4 regions of the Nocardia sp. NPDC004711 genome follow, and region 4 is predicted to be linked to each of the others. Evidence: riboswitches for the same ligand, from Rfam matches in the RefSeq annotation. Region 4 holds a riboswitch; each other region holds the start of a gene.
What was found. A riboswitch is a leader RNA that binds a small molecule or an ion and turns the genes downstream of it on or off. The one in region 4 is predicted to bind magnesium.

Region 1 (4,023 bases), on a different contig from region 4:
CGTTATCAAAGGGTTATGGTCACGGCATGGTGCGAACCGCCGCCGCTACCGCAGACCCGGATGAGCCACACATTCCGGCCACTGCTTCGCGGCCAAAGCTAGAGGTTGTTCCCGAATCGCCTGACCCCGAAGCGCCACAGCCCCACTCCTTCGGCGCACACGTCCTGAGCCCGGCCGATATCGCGCGACTCCCGTCCTCGGCCCGGCACCGCATCGCAGCCTTCATCCACCTGCAGGTGGCAACCCTGGAGGAGTGGCCAGAGCCGGTTCTGCCCCCCATTCCCGATCTCGACAATCTCTGACGGTCGTGCACCCCGGGTATTCCCCGAACCGGATTCGTCCAAACCTGTGTGGTGCCGTCCGATTTCATCCCGCACACTGCTGAGCTTCATCGAAAACGTGAGCTTCATCGAAAACGGCCGCAGCCCAAGCACATCGGTGACGATGTCCAGGAACTGCGGCCGCGCCGTGGTTGATCAGCCGCCGATGGACTGGAAGATCTTGACGCCCACCAGGATCACCGCGAGCAGCAGGTAGCCGCGCAGGGCGAACATGCCCACCGTGCGCGCCGTGGAGAACGCCGGTCGCGCCAGGGTGTCGAGCGCGGGGGTGCGCCAGGTGTCGCGGTCCGCCTCCAGAATGGCCTTGCGTTCGGCCTTGGTGAGGCGAGTGGAGTCCAGCTCCTCCACCTGATCCGGATCCAGTCCGCCGAGCTCGGCCGCGGTCCGCTCGGCCCGGCGACGCCGGCCGCGCTGCCAGGCGATGAGCATGCCCGCCCCGCCCAGGACGCCGACCAGCGCGCCCGCGCCGAAGCCGATTTCGAGGGTCGTGGTGGTCAGGTCCGGGAAGAAGGTGGCCGCGGTCAGCGCGAGCGACAGCAGCACCAGCGACCAGACGATGACCCCGGCGACAATGTTCTGCCTGACCGTGTTCACCCACGGGCCGAGCACGGCCTTGTCATTGCAGAGCAGGACCAGGAACACCGTCGCCGAGGGCAGCAGCACCCCGGCCAGCGCCTGCACCCCCTGGGTCAGCAGGCCCAGCACGTGATCGGGGCTGAACGACACCGCGGCGGCGACGCCGAGCAGCGCCGCGTATCCGAGATAGAAGGCCGGCGCCTCGGAGACCTTCCAGTGCAGCGAGTGCCGCCGGCCCAGGGTGTCGCCGAGGGCGTAGGTGGTGGCCAGGCCGACGGCATTGGCGCCGATGAGCGAGGCGTCCAGCAGCAGGATGGCGAAGAGCGCGCCGGCGGTGGTGCCCACGTGGTCGTGCAGCGCGTGGGCGACGGCCCCGGCATCGGTGAAGCTGCCGGCCGCGGCCGTGCCCGCGAGGCCGAAGGTGGTCGCCGCCATGATGGCGACCGCGCCGACCATGACCACGACGATGCCGATCCACAGGTCGATGCGCTCGTAGCGGATCCAGCGGGGAGTGATGCGCTTGTCGACGATATTGGACTGCTGGAAGAACAGCTGCCACGGCGCGACCGTGGTGCCCACGATGGACACGATCAGCAGTAGCAGCGTCGAGTTCAGCCCGCCCGGGAAGGACGGCAGGAATCCGTGCGCGACCTGGGATGCCTTGGGGTGCACCAGGAATGCCAGCGGGAACATGACGATGTTCAGCGCGATCAGTCCGAACAGGAACCGCTCCCAGCGCCGGAACGAACCGCCGGCCACCATGGCGAACAGCGCGACCGCGGCCAGCGGCACGGCGACGCCCTTGGGCAGCCCGAAGTAGTTGAGCGCCATGGAGACACCGATGAACTCGGTGACGATGGTGAGCGCGTTCACGATGAACAGGTCGCCGACGCTGAACGCGCCCCAGAACTTGCCGAAGCGGTCGAAGATCAAGCGCGCGTGGCCGACTCCGGCGACCGCGCCGAGACGGACCACCATCTCCTGGTTCACGTAGAGCACCGGGATCAGCAGCACCAGGGTCCAGACCAGCGCCATGCCGTAGTTCTGTCCGGCCTGCGCGTAGGTGGCCACGCCACCGGCATCGTTGTCGCCGACCATGACGATCAGGCCGGGCCCGATAATGGCCAGCAGCATGCGGAAACGCTGGCGGCGGGAACGGCCTTCGAGGGTGTCGTGCCGGCCGATGGAGCCGAGCGCGCCGACGATATCGCCGACGTGCGCGCTGTCCATGACGGCGCCGGTGGGATGGACGTCGGCGGCGGGCCGGCCGGCTGCGGCGGGCACGGCGACGGTGGAGGTGCGGCGGCTGGAGCCGTTCGCGAAGAAGGCCATGGCCTGTCCCTCGCTTTCGATCATCAGGTGTGCGGGCGTGCGGAATACGCCCGGCCGCCGAGCGAGTTCGGGCACGGATCGACCGGCCCGGGGCACGCGCGGGCTACCGACCGGCGGTGGAACGCCGGGCACGCCTGTGCGGGAAACGGGTCAGCCGGTGACCGGAATGCGGCAAGCCGGGGACGTCTGAAGAGTGAAATCCGTACTCGGATACGGACTATCGCCGGAACTCATTGTTCGTCCCTCACCTCCTTGCCGCCGGGACGTACGTGGACGTCACTACATCGGGTGTCGCATCGCGCACAGCAGGAGGGATCTGGGCTTCGCGCGACGGCGCGGACCCTGCACCCCTCTCGTCAGAGCTTCGGCACTGCACGACGTATCCGGGGGCTCGCGACCCGGGAAGCCACTTCGGATCACCCCTTAATCCGGGGTGATCTGTCCTAACCCTGGGCGTCTCTCGACGTCGTCGGATCAGTGGCCTGTGTTCGTACAGGAGCCTCGCCTAGCGAGGTGCTGACTGGGCAATGGTGAGCCCGGTCGTTCCGCTTGTCAAATCCGGGCCGGTCGGTTCCTCGTAATCTCTTGTGCCCCAACCGATCCGGCCATGGCAACTCCGTGGCAAACCTTCATGGCCACCCGGTCCGTTATCGCATCCGGCGGTGGCGACGATCAACCGGTAAACCTGCCGAACCGGGGAGTCGACATGCAATTTCCGATCCGTGTCCTGACCGCGGCCGCCGCCCTGATCGCCGTGTCCACGCTGGGCCCGGCGATCGCCCAGGCGGCACCGCCCGACTTCGTGCAGTTCCGCACGCCGTCGGGAAACATCGGCTGCCTCGTCTCCGCGACCACCGCGGCCTGCGAGATCTCCCAGCACGACTACGCCACCCCGCCCCGGCCGGAGAACTGCCACCTCCAGTACGGCGACCGCTTGGTCCTGGAGAGCACCGGCGTCGTCGACTTCCACTGCCACGGCGACCGTCTGGTCGAATCCACCGCGGCGGTCCTCGACTACGGGACGAACGTCACCGTCGGCGGCCTCACCTGCCTGAGCACCACCGACTACGTCGAATGCGCCGGGGCGGGCCACGGCTTCCGCCTCTCCCGCCAGGCCTACACCATCGACTGACGGGCCCTACGGCTTTCGATAGTCGGTGAGCAGGGCCAATTCGGCGCAGCTGGGCGTGGCCGCGCGGACCGGGAGGCGGGTCCGCCGATGGTGCAGGGCCTGCCAGACGCGGTCCCGGGTGAGCGGCAGGTCCGTGAAGCGGATGCCGGTGGCGTCGCGGAGGGCATTGGCCAGGGCGGGGGCCACCGGGTTGAAGGGGTTCTCGCTCATGGACTTCGCGCCCAGCGGGCCGATCTCGTCCGAGGTACGCATGAAGGTGACCTCGGTGCGGGGCACATCGGCGAAGGCGGGCAGACGGTAGCGGCGGAAGGCCACGGTGGTGACCGCGCCGTGCTCGTCGAGGCGGACATTCTCGAACAGGGTCGCGCCGAGCGCCTGGGCGACACCGCCTTCCACCTGGCCGCGGCACTGCATCGGGTTGATCACCCGGCCGGCGTCGGCGGCGTGCACGCTGCGCAGGATGCGCAGTTCGCCGGTATCGGGGTCGACCGCCACCTGGAACAGCTGCGCATTGAAGGCGACCGAGCGGGGCGTGCCGCCCCAATGACCGTCTGCGGCAAGGGATTCCCCGGACTCGGCCGACAACGTGTGCAGCGCCTGCAGGGAGATATCGCGATTGCCGCAGCGCACCGAGTCCGCGCC
Region 2 (4,023 bases), on a different contig from region 4:
CGGGCACGCCGACCCGATCGAGCTCGACATCGTAGGCGTGCACCAGCTCCACCGCCTCCACATCGATCAGCCGGTGACCCAGGATGTCCGCGCGCAGCAGCACCTCACCCGCACGCCGCTCGAAGGACCGCAGGTCGACCTTGTTGACCGAGAGAACGATGCGATCGGCTTCGAACAGCCGGATACGTTCGGCGGAGACGAACACATCGCGCCCGCCCATCCCGACGACCACGCCGATCACCGGCGGATAGGCGTCGCCACCCGGCAGGCGCACGATGAGGTCGTCCACGCGGCCGATGGGCTCCCCCGACGCGGCGATCACCGGCGCCTTCAGCAACTGCGACAGATGCACCGTCGCAACCGATTCCGGCTTCGACCATACTGTGGGTTCGGTCATATGCGCTCCTGACTCGGCGACCCGGAATTCCGGCGGCCACGGGCGAACATTGCATGTCCGAATTTGACGAATCAATCCTCTACTGCCAGACTTTGCGGCGTCAATCAGCACCTCGCTAGGCGAGGCTCCTGTACGAACACAGGCCACTGATCCGACGACGTCGAGAGACGCCCAGGGTTAGGACAGGTTTCCCCGGATTAAGGGGTCACCCGAAGTGGCTTCCCAACGTCATTGTCATTGGGGATACGTCGTACAGTGCCGAAGCTCTGACGAGAGGGGTGCTCGCCCTCCGGCCTGCTGCCGTGGCGACTCCTCGTGTGCACCCTGGTCAGCGCCCTCGTGCGCTCCGGCCGCAAGGAGGTGAGGACGACCCATGACCCCCGGCGATAGTCCGTATCCGAGTGATCCGTTCCACTCACCCGTTTGCGGGTGGAAACACGCCACACGACTCTGACCTTTCACCACACCACGCACGATGCGTATCCCCATGACGCGGCCGTGTAATACGTGCTGGCCTTTCCACCCTCATTCGAAATCATCCACCCAGAATTTCGGAGGTTCGCCAATGAGGAAAATCACCGCGTACACCCTGGCCGCCACCGTCCCCGCCCCTGCCCTGTCCGCGCCGGTGCCGAAGACCGTCGCGAGCCAGGCCGACCAGGATGCCGCGTTCGCCGCGGCGGTCAACCAGTTCGGTCTGGCCACCTCGATGGGCACCCTGATCGGCACCCTCATCGGCGGCGCGGCCGGTTGCGCCATCGGCGCCGCGGGCGGCGCCATCGCCGGCGTCACGGTCATGTCGGTGCCGACCGGCATCGCGGGCGGCCTCACGGGCGCCGCCATCGGCATTCCGCTGGGTGCGGCGGCCGGTCTGGTGCTGACCGGCGTGCCCGCCGCCATCGCGGTCGGCATCGGCCTGGCCCAGCGCCTGTCCGCGCCCGACTCCACCCCGGCTCCCGCCGGCGCGGCGCCTGCCGTCTAGCGGGCTAGTCCGATTGTTTCGGTGAAACCCGTTGCGGCGATGAGGGTCTCGCCCCTCACCGCCGCTGTCTTCTTGTCCGGCAGTAGGTTGGGAACGGTCACACACCGTCTACCGAGAGGGTGGCCTGCATGAGAGTCATGGCCCCCGCGCACGGGTCCGGTTGCGCCGCGTGGTCGCGGTTCTGGACCCACCAGGTGACGGTGCCGGTGTCGGAGGCGGTCACGGCGCAGGTGCTCGGATCCTTCGGGTCACGCCAGTACATGCCGCCGAAGTGCTTGATCACCAAACGCTCGACCTGATAACCGAATTGGTCAGCGATCTGGACCTCACGGCTCAGGGTGTCGTTCTCCAGCCAGGCGTAGGTGATGTCGACCGCACCGCCGTTCGGACTGGTGGCGGTCCAGTTGCAGATGGTGGGGGCGCTCTGCTGTCTGATGCCCGAGACGTGCAGGTTGCTCGCGATCTTCTGATCCTCCAGCGGGCCGCAGCCGGCCAGCAGGTTCGGGGCGTCGGCGGCGCGCACGGGCGATTCCTTCGGGCCCTGCGAGCACCCCGAGAGTGCGGCGATCAGTAAGGCCGCCAAGGCGATTCGCGTTCGAACCCGACGCATTACCCCTGCCCGGCCTTCGTCAGAGTGGACGCCGCCAGCTGTTCCAGTCCCTTGCAGGGCTCCTTGGCGGTCTCGGTAATCGCGGCCCGCTCCGACCAATCGATGAAATCGCTGTCCCCGAACGGAAGTGCCACCTCGCACGACTGCGGCCCCTGCCATTCGATGCCGGATTGCCCGCCCACCTGAACGTCGGACGGGCGCGCGTCGGTGATCTGAGTCCGCCGGTCCGCGAGCGGACTGCCCCGGAACCAGTGGAATACCACCGCGTAGTCACCGCCCGCGGGCCGCTGCCATGCACATCCCAGCGGATTCACCGCCACTCGCTGCAGCCCATTGAGCCCGGTCGCCTGGCCGACATCGGCATCGGCCACCCCGCCGCACAGTCCGATGGTGTTCGGCGCCGGCATCACCGCCGCCCTGGATGTGGTCGTCGCCGGGGCCGCCCGTTGATTCGACGAGCCGCCGCAGCCCGCGATCGCCGCCCCGATCAGGGCGATCCCCGCCACCGCGCCCGCCGCTCTCATCACGCCGACCAGCGTAGGCGAACCGCCCGAATCATGCGATCGGCGACGCGGCGGACGATTTGTGACTTTCCGATATTCGGCGACGCACCTGCCGCTCGCCTATTTCCGCGTGCCTTTCTCGAATGGATGCGGATTCATCCATGACTCTCGAACTCACCATTCCGGATCGTCCCGCGACGATCGTCTGGCCGGCCGAATTCGGGCCCACCGCCCTCATGGGCCTGGCCGGCCTGAGCCGGGTGCTCGTGCTGCCGGTGGTGTCCACCGCGGTATGGGTGCCGGTCGGCGTGCCTGGCCTGAGTCAGTTCTCCCGGCGGGCGCGGGCGCGGCGCTTGCCCTCGTGCATGGCCTGCACCCGCGCCACCGGGATGGTGTGCCCCTCGGCGATGAGATCGGCTGGGAGAGATTGGGGTTCGGGCATGGCCTCGGCCCAGGGATCGCGGTCGCCGAGCATCTTGGCCGCCGTGCGAATCGTGAAATCGTGCGGGTCGATGTCGGGCAGGTCCGCCCAGACGACCGGGAACGAGACGGTCGCGCCCGGGCGAATCCGCGGGCTGTAGACCGACACCACCGTCGCGCCGCCGGCGCGGGTCGAATCGAGAAAGACCTTGCCGCCCCGGTCTTCTCGAATGAACGCCGTGGTGGCGAGCTGCGGATCGAGCCGCTCGGCACGCGCGGCGATCGCCCGGGTCGCCGCCGCGGCATCCTCGAGATCGACGCCCGGCACCACCGGGACGAAGATGTGCACGCCCTTGGAGCCACTGGTTTTCACCGCGCCCGCCAGCCCGTCCGCCGCCAGCGCTTCCCGAATGAGCTGCGCGGCCCCGACCACCCGGGCGAAGGGCTGATCGGGCGCCGGGTCGATATCCAGCACGAGATGCGTTGGGCTGCCGGAATAGTCGGCGAGACCCGCCGCGTACAGCAGTGTCACGTGGTACTCCACCGCGCGCTGATTCCCGAACCACAGCAACGTCCGCACGTCATCGCAGAGCGCGTAGGACACCTCCCGTTTCGAGCTGCCCGCCCACAGCGTCACCCGCCGCACCCACTCCGGTGTGTACTTGGGCAGGTTCTTCTGCATGAACGGCTCCTGCCCCGGCCGCACCCGCACCACCGACAGCGGCCGCTCCCGCAATGACGGCACCATCCGCTCGCCGATCGCCTCCAGGTAGTCGATCAAATCGCCCTTGGTGGCCTCTGCCCCGTCGAACAAGGGACTGTCGAGACTGGAGAACTTCAGCCCGGCCCGCACGTCATCGCCCATCGGCCCACCATGCGCCACACCCGTACCGCCGTCAACCATCCCGGCCGTGGCAGCCGCGGCACATTACCGCGAGCTGATACCGGAAATGATGAAACAGGAAGGGGCCTAACGGACCAGCGCACCAACCGCATGGTTCTGGTCGACCGGCTGCACACGCCGGGTGCTGAGCAGGAACAGCGCCACCAGCAGCACGCTGAACCAGACGTAGGTGTTGCCGATCAGGTGCTGCCAAGGCGTCCAGTGCGA
Region 3 (4,023 bases), on a different contig from region 4:
TCGCTGGTGAATGTTCCAGATCATCGACTCACCCGTTCCGTACGGTACCGTATGTTCCGATTCCATACGGTACCGTACGGAGCTATGGCGGAGAAGAGGCGACGGCTCAGCCGTGACGATTGGGTCGCGGCCGCGCTGGCGGCGCTCGGCGAGGGTGGCGTGGGCGCGGTCGCCATCGAACCCCTGGCCGCGCGGCTGGGCGCGACCAAGGGCAGCGCCTACTGGCATTTCGCGAATCGGGACGAGTTGCTGGCGGCGGCCCTGCAGCGCTGGGAGCACGAGGAGACCGATGCGGTGATCGCGCTGGTGTCGGCCGAACCCGATCCGGCGGTCGGGCTCCGGACGCTATTGGGCGCGGCGCTGGCGCATCCGCAGGAGAAGCTCGCGGTACTGCTGGCCGGGGCGACGGATCCGCTGGTGGAGCCGGTGCTCACCCGGGTCACCGTGCGGCGCATCGCGTATCTGGCCGAACTGTTCACCCGGCTCGGTTTCGCCGACCCGGTGGCGAAACATCGTGCGGCACTGGCGTATTCGGCGTATCTGGGCACAGGTCAGCTGTGGCGGACGATGCGCGGCACGCTACCGGCCGACCAGGAGGCCTGGGAGTCCTACGTCGACGAGATCTGGCGGGTGCTGACCACCCCGGGTCCGACCGGGCACGCACCGGCGCCGGGCAGCGCGAAGTCGCCGCGAGACTCGGGCTAGACGCTCAGGGCCGCACCACGGCCGTGGGTGAGGACCAGGTCGAGCAGCCCGGGGAAGCGGGCCTCGAGGTCCTCGGTGCGCAGGCGGTTGAGGCGGCGGGTGCCCTCGTCGCGCTGGCGGATGACGCCGGCTTCGCGCAGGGTTCTGAAGTGCCCGCTCTGGGTGGATTTGCTGATCGGCAGGTCGAAGGTGGTGCAGGCCAGTTCGCCGTTCTCGGCGGCGGCCAGGCGGGTGACGATGGTGAGCCGGACGGGGTCGGCGAGGGAGGCCAGCACGCTGGTGAACCGCAGTTCGTCGCGGGCGGGGTGAACCAGTTCGGTCGCGGTTCGGCTTGCCATGGCGTCCAGGCTAGTCCACATGTTCACAAAATCCGAACATCTTGTTATGTTCGGAATTATCGAACATGCCTGTGCCGGGAGGACGCCATGACCGTCGAGCAATCCACCGCAGCCCCCGAAGACGCTGCCTCCCCGCAGGATTCACCGCCGGGGAGCGGTACGCGGTTCTGGGGCACCGCCTACACGCTGCTGATCCTGTTGACCGGCACGAATGTGGCCACACCGCTGTATCACGGCTACGCGCATCGGTTCGGGTTCTCACCGCTGGTGATGACGCTGGTGTTCGCGGTCTACATGGGGGTGCTGATTCCCGCGCTGCTGATCGCCGGCCCGGCCTCGGATGCACTGGGGCGGCGCCGGATTCTGCTGCCCGCGCTGGCGCTGGCGGCGCTGGGCACGCTGGGTTTCGCGCTGGCCGGCGCGGTGGTCTGGTTGTTCGCGGCCCGCATCCTGCAGGGGCTGGCGGTCGGGGCGGCCTCGGGTGCGCTCACCGCCGCGCTGACCGAGCTGGAACCGCACGGTGATCGCCGCCGCGCGGCCCTGGTGTCGGCGGTGGCCTCGGCCGGCGGCATGGGCCTGGGCCCGCTACTGGGAGCTGTTCTGGCGCAATATCTTCCGGCTCCCTATGTGACGCCTTTCGGGGTGGAGCTGGCGCTGCTGGTCCCGGCCGCGGTGGCGGTGGCGGCGCTGCCGGAGACCGCGACGGTCACCCGGTGGCGGCCGCGGCGGCCGAGTATCCCGGCCGGGATGGGTGCGGTCTTCGCGGCCGCGGGCACGGGCGCGTTCCTGGGTTTCGCGGTGGTCGGCGTCTTCCTCACGCTGATCCCGACCTATGCCGCGACCCTGTCGGGCAGTGCGAATCTGGTGGTCGGGGGCGCGGCGGCCGCGCTGCTGCCCGCGGCGTGGGCGGTGGCGCAGCTGGTGGGTTACGGCAAACCCGAACGGGCCCTGGACTTCACGGGGTTCCCGCTGCTGGCGGTGGGTCTGGTACTGCTGGCGATCGCGGGGGCGGTCTCCTCGCTGCCGTTGCTGTTGTTCGCGACAGTGCTGGCCGGGGCCGGTCACGGCCTGGTGTTCCTGTCGGGATTGACCGCGATCAATGCGGCCGCGCCGGCCGATCGGCACGCCGATGTGCTGTCGACCTATTTCGTGATGGCCTATTGCGGCAGCGGCGGCCCGGTCATCGGCGTCGGCCTGCTGGCGGGCGCGACCGGTTTGCTGGCTGCGGTGCAGATCTTCGCGGCGGTGGTGGCGGTGCTGTGTGTGGTGCGGCTGGTGGCGCGGGTCGCGGTCGAGGCGCGCCGCTAGCGGGTGCGCGAATGCGACGGCGCTCACGTCGGGTTGCCGATCGCGGCGGGCCGGTGTTTACTTCTGGTCGCAAGGTGCCGTCGTTAGCTGAGGCTCCTTCACGGATACAGGCCGGCGATCCCGAACGTCGAGAGACGCCCCGGATCAGGACAGGTTTCCCCGAGCTAAGGGGATGCCCCGACCGGCTCCCGCCACCCGTGGCGGGTTCACGCCGTGGAGTGCTGAAGGTCTTACGAGGGGTGGTACCCGTACCGGCGATGTCGCGCCGGTCCCACTCCCCTGGCATGCGTGCGTGTGGCGTCGAGGAGGTGGTGGTCGTGCCCGATGGACCGGATCGAGTTCCGTTAGCCAATCGTTCACTCGGTGTCACTCCCGCAATCTTCCGGCCGCTACCCGTACCCCGGTAGCGTCCGAGTCCGGAGTGCGCCGTCATCCGCTGGGAGATCGAGATGACCATGTGGGAAATGCTGCTGCGGCTCGGCACGGGTGTCGGGTTGGGCGCGGTGATCGGGTTCGAGCGTCAGTTCCGGGCCCGGATGGCCGGACTGCGCACGAATTCGCTGGTCGCCGCCGGGGCGACCTTGTTCGTGCTGCTGTCCGCGCACGGCTTCAACGGTGCCTCGGCGGATCCGACTCGTGTTGCGGCACAGATCGTTTCGGGTATCGGCTTCCTGGGCGCGGGCGTGATCCTGCGCGACGGGTTCAATATCCGCGGCCTGAACACCGCCGCGACGCTGTGGTGTGCGGCGGCGGTGGGTGCGCTCGCGGGTGCGGGCATGTATTCGACCGCGGTGGCGGGCACGGTGGCGGTGGTGGTGGTCAATACCGCGCTGCGCACGGTGGCGCGCACGGTGGATCGCCCCGGTGTCGACGAGGCCGAGGCCCAGGAGGCGTTGTACGCCTTCCACGCCGACACCGACGACGCGCACGAGGCGCATGTGCGGGCGCTGCTGGTGCAGTCGCTGACGCGCACCGATTTCCGGCTGGTGTCGATCTCGAGCCACGACACCTCCCCGGGCCGGGTGCAGGTGCGGGCGGAGTTGACCGGTGACCGCCGCGACGACCGGCAGATGGAGGCCGCGGTGAGCCGGTTGAGCCTGGAGCCGTCGGTGACCAGCGTCGGGTGGCGCACGGTGCCGCTGCGGGCGGAGGCCGAGGAGTGAACGCCGCGTTGCGGTCGTATCCGTCGCGCGGGGTGGCTTCGGCGCAATCGCCGAGATCACGGTGGAGCAGCCGCGCCCGCGCAGCCGCCGCACGCCGGGGTTCGAGACGCTGGTCGATCAGATCTACGGTCTGCTCACCGGCCGTGACACCGAAGTCGCTGCGGCCCCGGCGGATACGTTGACGCCGTTCGCGGTGGCGCTGCCCGATGCCTCGGTCGGCGGGATCGCGGGTCTGCTGGAGCTGGTGTACGGCAACGACGGCCGCGCCGACCTGCCGGTGGTGGCCGACGAGCTGAATTTCGAGGTCGACGACCTCATGCCGCTGGTCGACGCGGCGGCGCTGCTGGGTCTGCTGCTGGTGGAGTCCGGTGACGTGATGCTGACCAATGTCGGGGCGAATTTCACCAATGCCGACATCCGGTCCAGCAAGGCGATTTTCGCCGCGCAGGCCCGCCGGCGTGCCCCGCTGGTGCGCACCATCTGCTCGGCGCTGGTGGGCAGCAGCGATC
Region 4 (4,023 bases):
CGCCTGGTTGCGCGGCAATGCGCTGGTGCTGCGGGCGCTGGACGAAATCGGCGGTGACACAGAGTCGTTCGAGCGATGCGTGGCCGACCTCGAAGCGGCCATCAGCATTCTGGAGAGACTGGGCGAGCCGCGCGGGGTGAGCCGGGCGCTGCTGCACCTGGCCCACCACCGGATCGAATCCGCGGGGCTCGCCGCGGGTGCTCCCCTCATCGCCCGGGCCGCCGAACTGCTGACCCCGGGCCTGGGGGCCGAGGAGGTCGTGGGCGTGCTGCGCCGCGCCGCGCAGTTGCATCTGCGGGAGAACGATGTGGATGGCGGCGCCGCCTACCTGGCGTCCGCCCGGAGGTGGGTGGATACCCAGGTGCCCGATGGAACGGCGCAGTGGCTCCGCATTGCCGAGGCCGATCTGGCACTGCGGCAAGGCGAACCGGGCACGGCGATCGAGCTGTACGGTCGATTGTTCGGCGACGACGGTCCGCTGCGCGGTGCGGACCGCAGTCCGGCCGCGGCCTTGGCCGCCGACGAGATCCTGGGGCGCACACACTACGCGATCGCACTGGTGAAAACGCGCCGAATCGGCGCTGCGACAAGGCAACTCGTGATCGCCCGCGATCTCGCCGCCGCCGCACCACGACTGTTCCCCGTCGTCGCCGTCGGCTATGCGCTGGCCGCCCTGGCCATCGGCGCACCCGAACCGGCCGCGCGCCTGCTGGGAGCCATCGACCAGGTGACCGGTCGCATCACGAACGGCAATCCCGGCCCCGACGTACGGCAGGCGTGCACCCTCGCCCGGAAAGCGCTGGGGCAGCGCCGATTCCTCTCCGCCCTGAACGAAGGGCGGCGCACCCCCTGCGACCAGGCCGACGTCCTCTTCGCGCAGGCCCTGTACCAGCGCGCTGTCAGCTGACGCCAGCGTCGCATCAGCGCCGCCCGGAAGTGTTGCGAACATGGCGAACACCACCTCCTCCTCCGACACGAGCAGGTGGAAGTAATGGCAGCCCCCATCGCTTCCACCCACGAATCCACCGGCGCCGGAACCCCGATCCGCAATTGGCTCGCCGTCGTGGCGGTATCCACCGCCACCTTCGCGATGGTCACCGTAGAGGCCATGCCGGTCGGCCTGCTCACCCCCATCGGTCACACCTTCGACATCTCTCCCGGCGCGGTCGCATTGACGATCACGCTGCCTGGACTCATGGCCGCCGCGGCCGCGACCACCCTGCCCGTCACGATCGGAAGATCGGACCGGCGTACGGTCCTGATCGGGCTGATCGGGCTGATGCTGGCCGCGACAGTGGTCTCGGCGCTGGCACCGGACTTCGCGATCCTGCTCGCCGCACGTGCCGTCGCCGGCATCGCCATCGGCGGCTTCTGGGCCCTGGCCGCCTCGTGCGCGGTCAGACTGGTTCCCGCGCACCATATTCCACGAGCGATATCGCTCGCGTTCGGCGGTGCGACAGCGGCCAACGTGCTGGGCGTGCCGGCCGCGACGCTGATCGGCAATCTGAGCGGCTGGCGCGTCGCCTTCGCCGCACTGGCCGGATTCGGCGCGGTGGTCGCCCTCGCGCTGCGGCTGCTGCTGCCGCCCCTGCCTGCCACCGAGGTGGTCCGCCCCCGCGCCCTGGCGCGGCAGTTGCGCACACCGGCCGTCCGCGCCGGCGTCATCGCCACCTTCCTTCTGGTGGGCGGGCATTGGGCGGCATTCACTTTCGTCCGGCCCATGCTGCAGGACATCTCCGGTCTGGGCGCCGGGGCAATCGGGCCCGCACAGCTGGCCTTCGGCTTGGCGGGCGTGGCCGGAACCTTCGCGGGCGGCGCCGCCGCCGGCCGCGACCCGCGGCGCGCCCTGGTCGCCGCCGCCGCCCTGCTGGCAGTGACACTCGCACTCTTCCCGCTCATCGCGACCACACCGGTCAGCGGCATCGTGGCACTGCTGGTGTGGGGCACGGCATTCGGCGCGATTCCGGTCGGCGTGCAGACCTGGATCCTGCAGGCCGCCCCCGACCATCCCGAGGCCGCGACCGCCCTGAATACCGCCATGTACAACCTGGCCGTCGCCCTCGGTGCGCTCACCGGCGGCGTGATCGTCAGCTGCACATCGGTGACCGGCGTCCTCGTCACGGGCGCGTTGCTCGGCGTGACCGCCATCGCCGCGGTCATGATCGGCGGGCGGCAGCTGACGCGGCGTGCCGGTGCCCTATCAGCGGCGTCGGCCACAGTCGAAGAATGAGAATGGTGATCGTCGGAGCCACCGGACCGCCGAATCCGGCGCCGTTTTGACTTTTAACGAGTCTTTAACTAGGTTCCCTGTTGCACCTCGATAGGCGAGGCTCCTGCACGAACACAGGCCACTGATCTGACGACGTCGAGAGACGCCCAAGGTTAGGACAGATTTCTCCGGATCAAGGGGTAATCCAAAGTGGCTTTCCGATTCGGAACACTCCGGTTCGGAACACGTCGTGCAGTGCCAAAACTCTGACGAGAGGGGTGTGCGTCCGCCCCGAGAGTTCCGGGCGACCTCCCCCGTGCGTTGACGAATCGCGTTCTACCAGTGAGGAGGTCGGGTAGCACGATGGCACCCGATGATGACCCGGGATCTCCGGGTCGGCCCCTCCGCCTCGGTCCGGGCCGCTAGCCACCACACCAACACCGCGTCGATATCTCGACGCACGCAATTCTCCGATATCACGATGCCGCCCGCGCGGCACCGGACTATTCGCATGCACATTTTACGAATGAATTCGGAGATTCGCATATGTATCCGACCCGTCGGCACCACCGTGCCCGACGGTATTCGATGCTGCCCGGAATCCGATGCGGGCAGCAGTATCCCGAGGGGAAACATCCCGATGAGAATTCGCTTGCTCGCATTCGCCACCGCGGCGATGACCACCGCCGGACTGGTCGCCCCTGCCGCCGCTTCGGCCGCGGCACCCGGACCGGACGCCCGGCTCGCCGACGCTGTGACAGCTCAGGCCGTGTCCGGCGACGCCCGGATCGTGGACCGATCGGTGGTGCTGCGCACCGACCTCGGCACGCTCCGAACCACCACCGACCAGCTGCAGATCCTCGACCCGCAGGGCGTGGTGGTGGGGGCGATCCCGCTGACCATCACGAAGCAGGACACGACGTACCCGATCGACGCCCGCATCGACGGCGACAGCGCCACCCTCACTCCGCGCCCGGATCGGGCCCGACCGGTCAGCACCGAGGAACGACGCATCGCCGCGGAGCTGCACGCCGCCGCGGAGGCGCAAGCCGAAGGCCCTGCGGCACAGCCGATTGCCGATCCCGACAGCTTCGAGGATCGGATGAATACCGTCTTCCAGAATGTCAACAACGAGCTCACCGTGGCCCTGGCGGTGGGCACGCTGCTGGGTGCGGTCATCGGAGCGCCGCTGGGCTGCGTCCTGCTGGGCGCGGGCCAGGGTCTCGCGGTCGGCGCATTGACGTTGGGCACGTTGGCGATTCCGGGCGCCGTCACCGGCTGCCTGGAGGGCGCGGTGGCCGGGGCCGGGATAGGAGTCGTGGTTTTCAACCTGCTCGTCGGCGCACCGGCGGTGCTGGCCTCGGCCGTGCACGCCTTCAACGTCATGACCGCACCGCCCGCGGCCGCCGACGAATCGACCAACTGAGTTGCGACGACGCCGCTCGGAGCGAGGTGAACAGCAATGACTCTTGAATTGGCAATTCCGGACCGCCCCAAGATGACTCCCGAGGTGCCGCGGGCGCGCGGCCGGCTCCGGGCGGTGGACTACCTGATCATCGGCGCGGGCGTGCTGCTGATCCTGGTGGTGCTGCGGCTGTTTCGGGACATGTCGGTGCCCTGGACGCCGGATACGGGAACCGAGTCCGTATCAACCGATCCCGCGAACCTGCCCTATTACGCGGCCCGCACCACGCTGCGCATGTTCATCGGCCTGGTGGCGTCGATCCTCTTCACATTGATCGTCGGCCAGTGGGCGGCGCGCTCGCGGCGGGCCGAGAAGGTGTTCATCCCGGCGCTCGACGTGCTGCAGTCGG

Region 1: it holds a riboswitch for magnesium, as region 4 does, so the genes downstream of both, ACWEKS_RS22255 (NRAMP family divalent metal transporter) here and ACWEKS_RS14215 (hypothetical protein) in region 4, are expected to answer to the same signal.
Region 2: it holds a riboswitch for magnesium, as region 4 does, so the genes downstream of both, ACWEKS_RS06760 (hypothetical protein) here and ACWEKS_RS14215 (hypothetical protein) in region 4, are expected to answer to the same signal.
Region 3: it holds a riboswitch for magnesium, as region 4 does, so the genes downstream of both, ACWEKS_RS16350 (MgtC/SapB family protein) here and ACWEKS_RS14215 (hypothetical protein) in region 4, are expected to answer to the same signal.

The regions. Positions count from the first base shown of each region.
Region 1 covers NZ_JBSGCB010000021.1:44,975-48,997, forward strand. The annotation lists gene ACWEKS_RS22250 (hypothetical protein) at 27-302, shown strand; gene ACWEKS_RS22255 (NRAMP family divalent metal transporter) at 477-2,249, opposite strand; M-box (ykoK) riboswitch at 2,591-2,769, opposite strand; gene ACWEKS_RS22260 (DUF6636 domain-containing protein) at 2,956-3,381, shown strand; gene ACWEKS_RS22265 (molybdopterin-dependent oxidoreductase) at 3,388-4,023, opposite strand, start outside.
Region 2 covers NZ_JBSGCB010000005.1:186,216-190,238, reverse strand. The annotation lists gene ACWEKS_RS06765 (magnesium transporter MgtE N-terminal domain-containing protein) at 1-397, opposite strand, end outside; M-box (ykoK) riboswitch at 502-682, shown strand; gene ACWEKS_RS06760 (hypothetical protein) at 963-1,379, shown strand; gene ACWEKS_RS06755 (DUF3558 family protein) at 1,477-1,989, opposite strand; gene ACWEKS_RS06750 (DUF3558 family protein) at 1,989-2,513, opposite strand; gene ACWEKS_RS06745 (DNA polymerase domain-containing protein) at 2,815-3,777, opposite strand; gene ACWEKS_RS06740 (glycosyltransferase 87 family protein) at 3,883-4,023, opposite strand, start outside.
Region 3 covers NZ_JBSGCB010000014.1:110,055-114,077, forward strand. The annotation lists gene ACWEKS_RS16330 (SRPBCC family protein) at 1-24, opposite strand, end outside; gene ACWEKS_RS16335 (TetR/AcrR family transcriptional regulator) at 85-705, shown strand; gene ACWEKS_RS16340 (ArsR/SmtB family transcription factor) at 702-1,043, opposite strand; gene ACWEKS_RS16345 (MFS transporter) at 1,131-2,351, shown strand; M-box (ykoK) riboswitch at 2,424-2,599, shown strand; gene ACWEKS_RS16350 (MgtC/SapB family protein) at 2,801-3,514, shown strand; gene ACWEKS_RS16355 (AAA-associated domain-containing protein) at 3,576-4,023, shown strand, end outside.
Region 4 covers NZ_JBSGCB010000012.1:109,484-113,506, reverse strand. The annotation lists gene ACWEKS_RS14225 (AfsR/SARP family transcriptional regulator) at 1-907, shown strand, start outside; gene ACWEKS_RS14220 (MFS transporter) at 992-2,230, shown strand; M-box (ykoK) riboswitch at 2,310-2,494, shown strand; gene ACWEKS_RS14215 (hypothetical protein) at 2,850-3,635, shown strand; gene ACWEKS_RS14210 (ABC transporter permease) at 3,672-4,023, shown strand, end outside.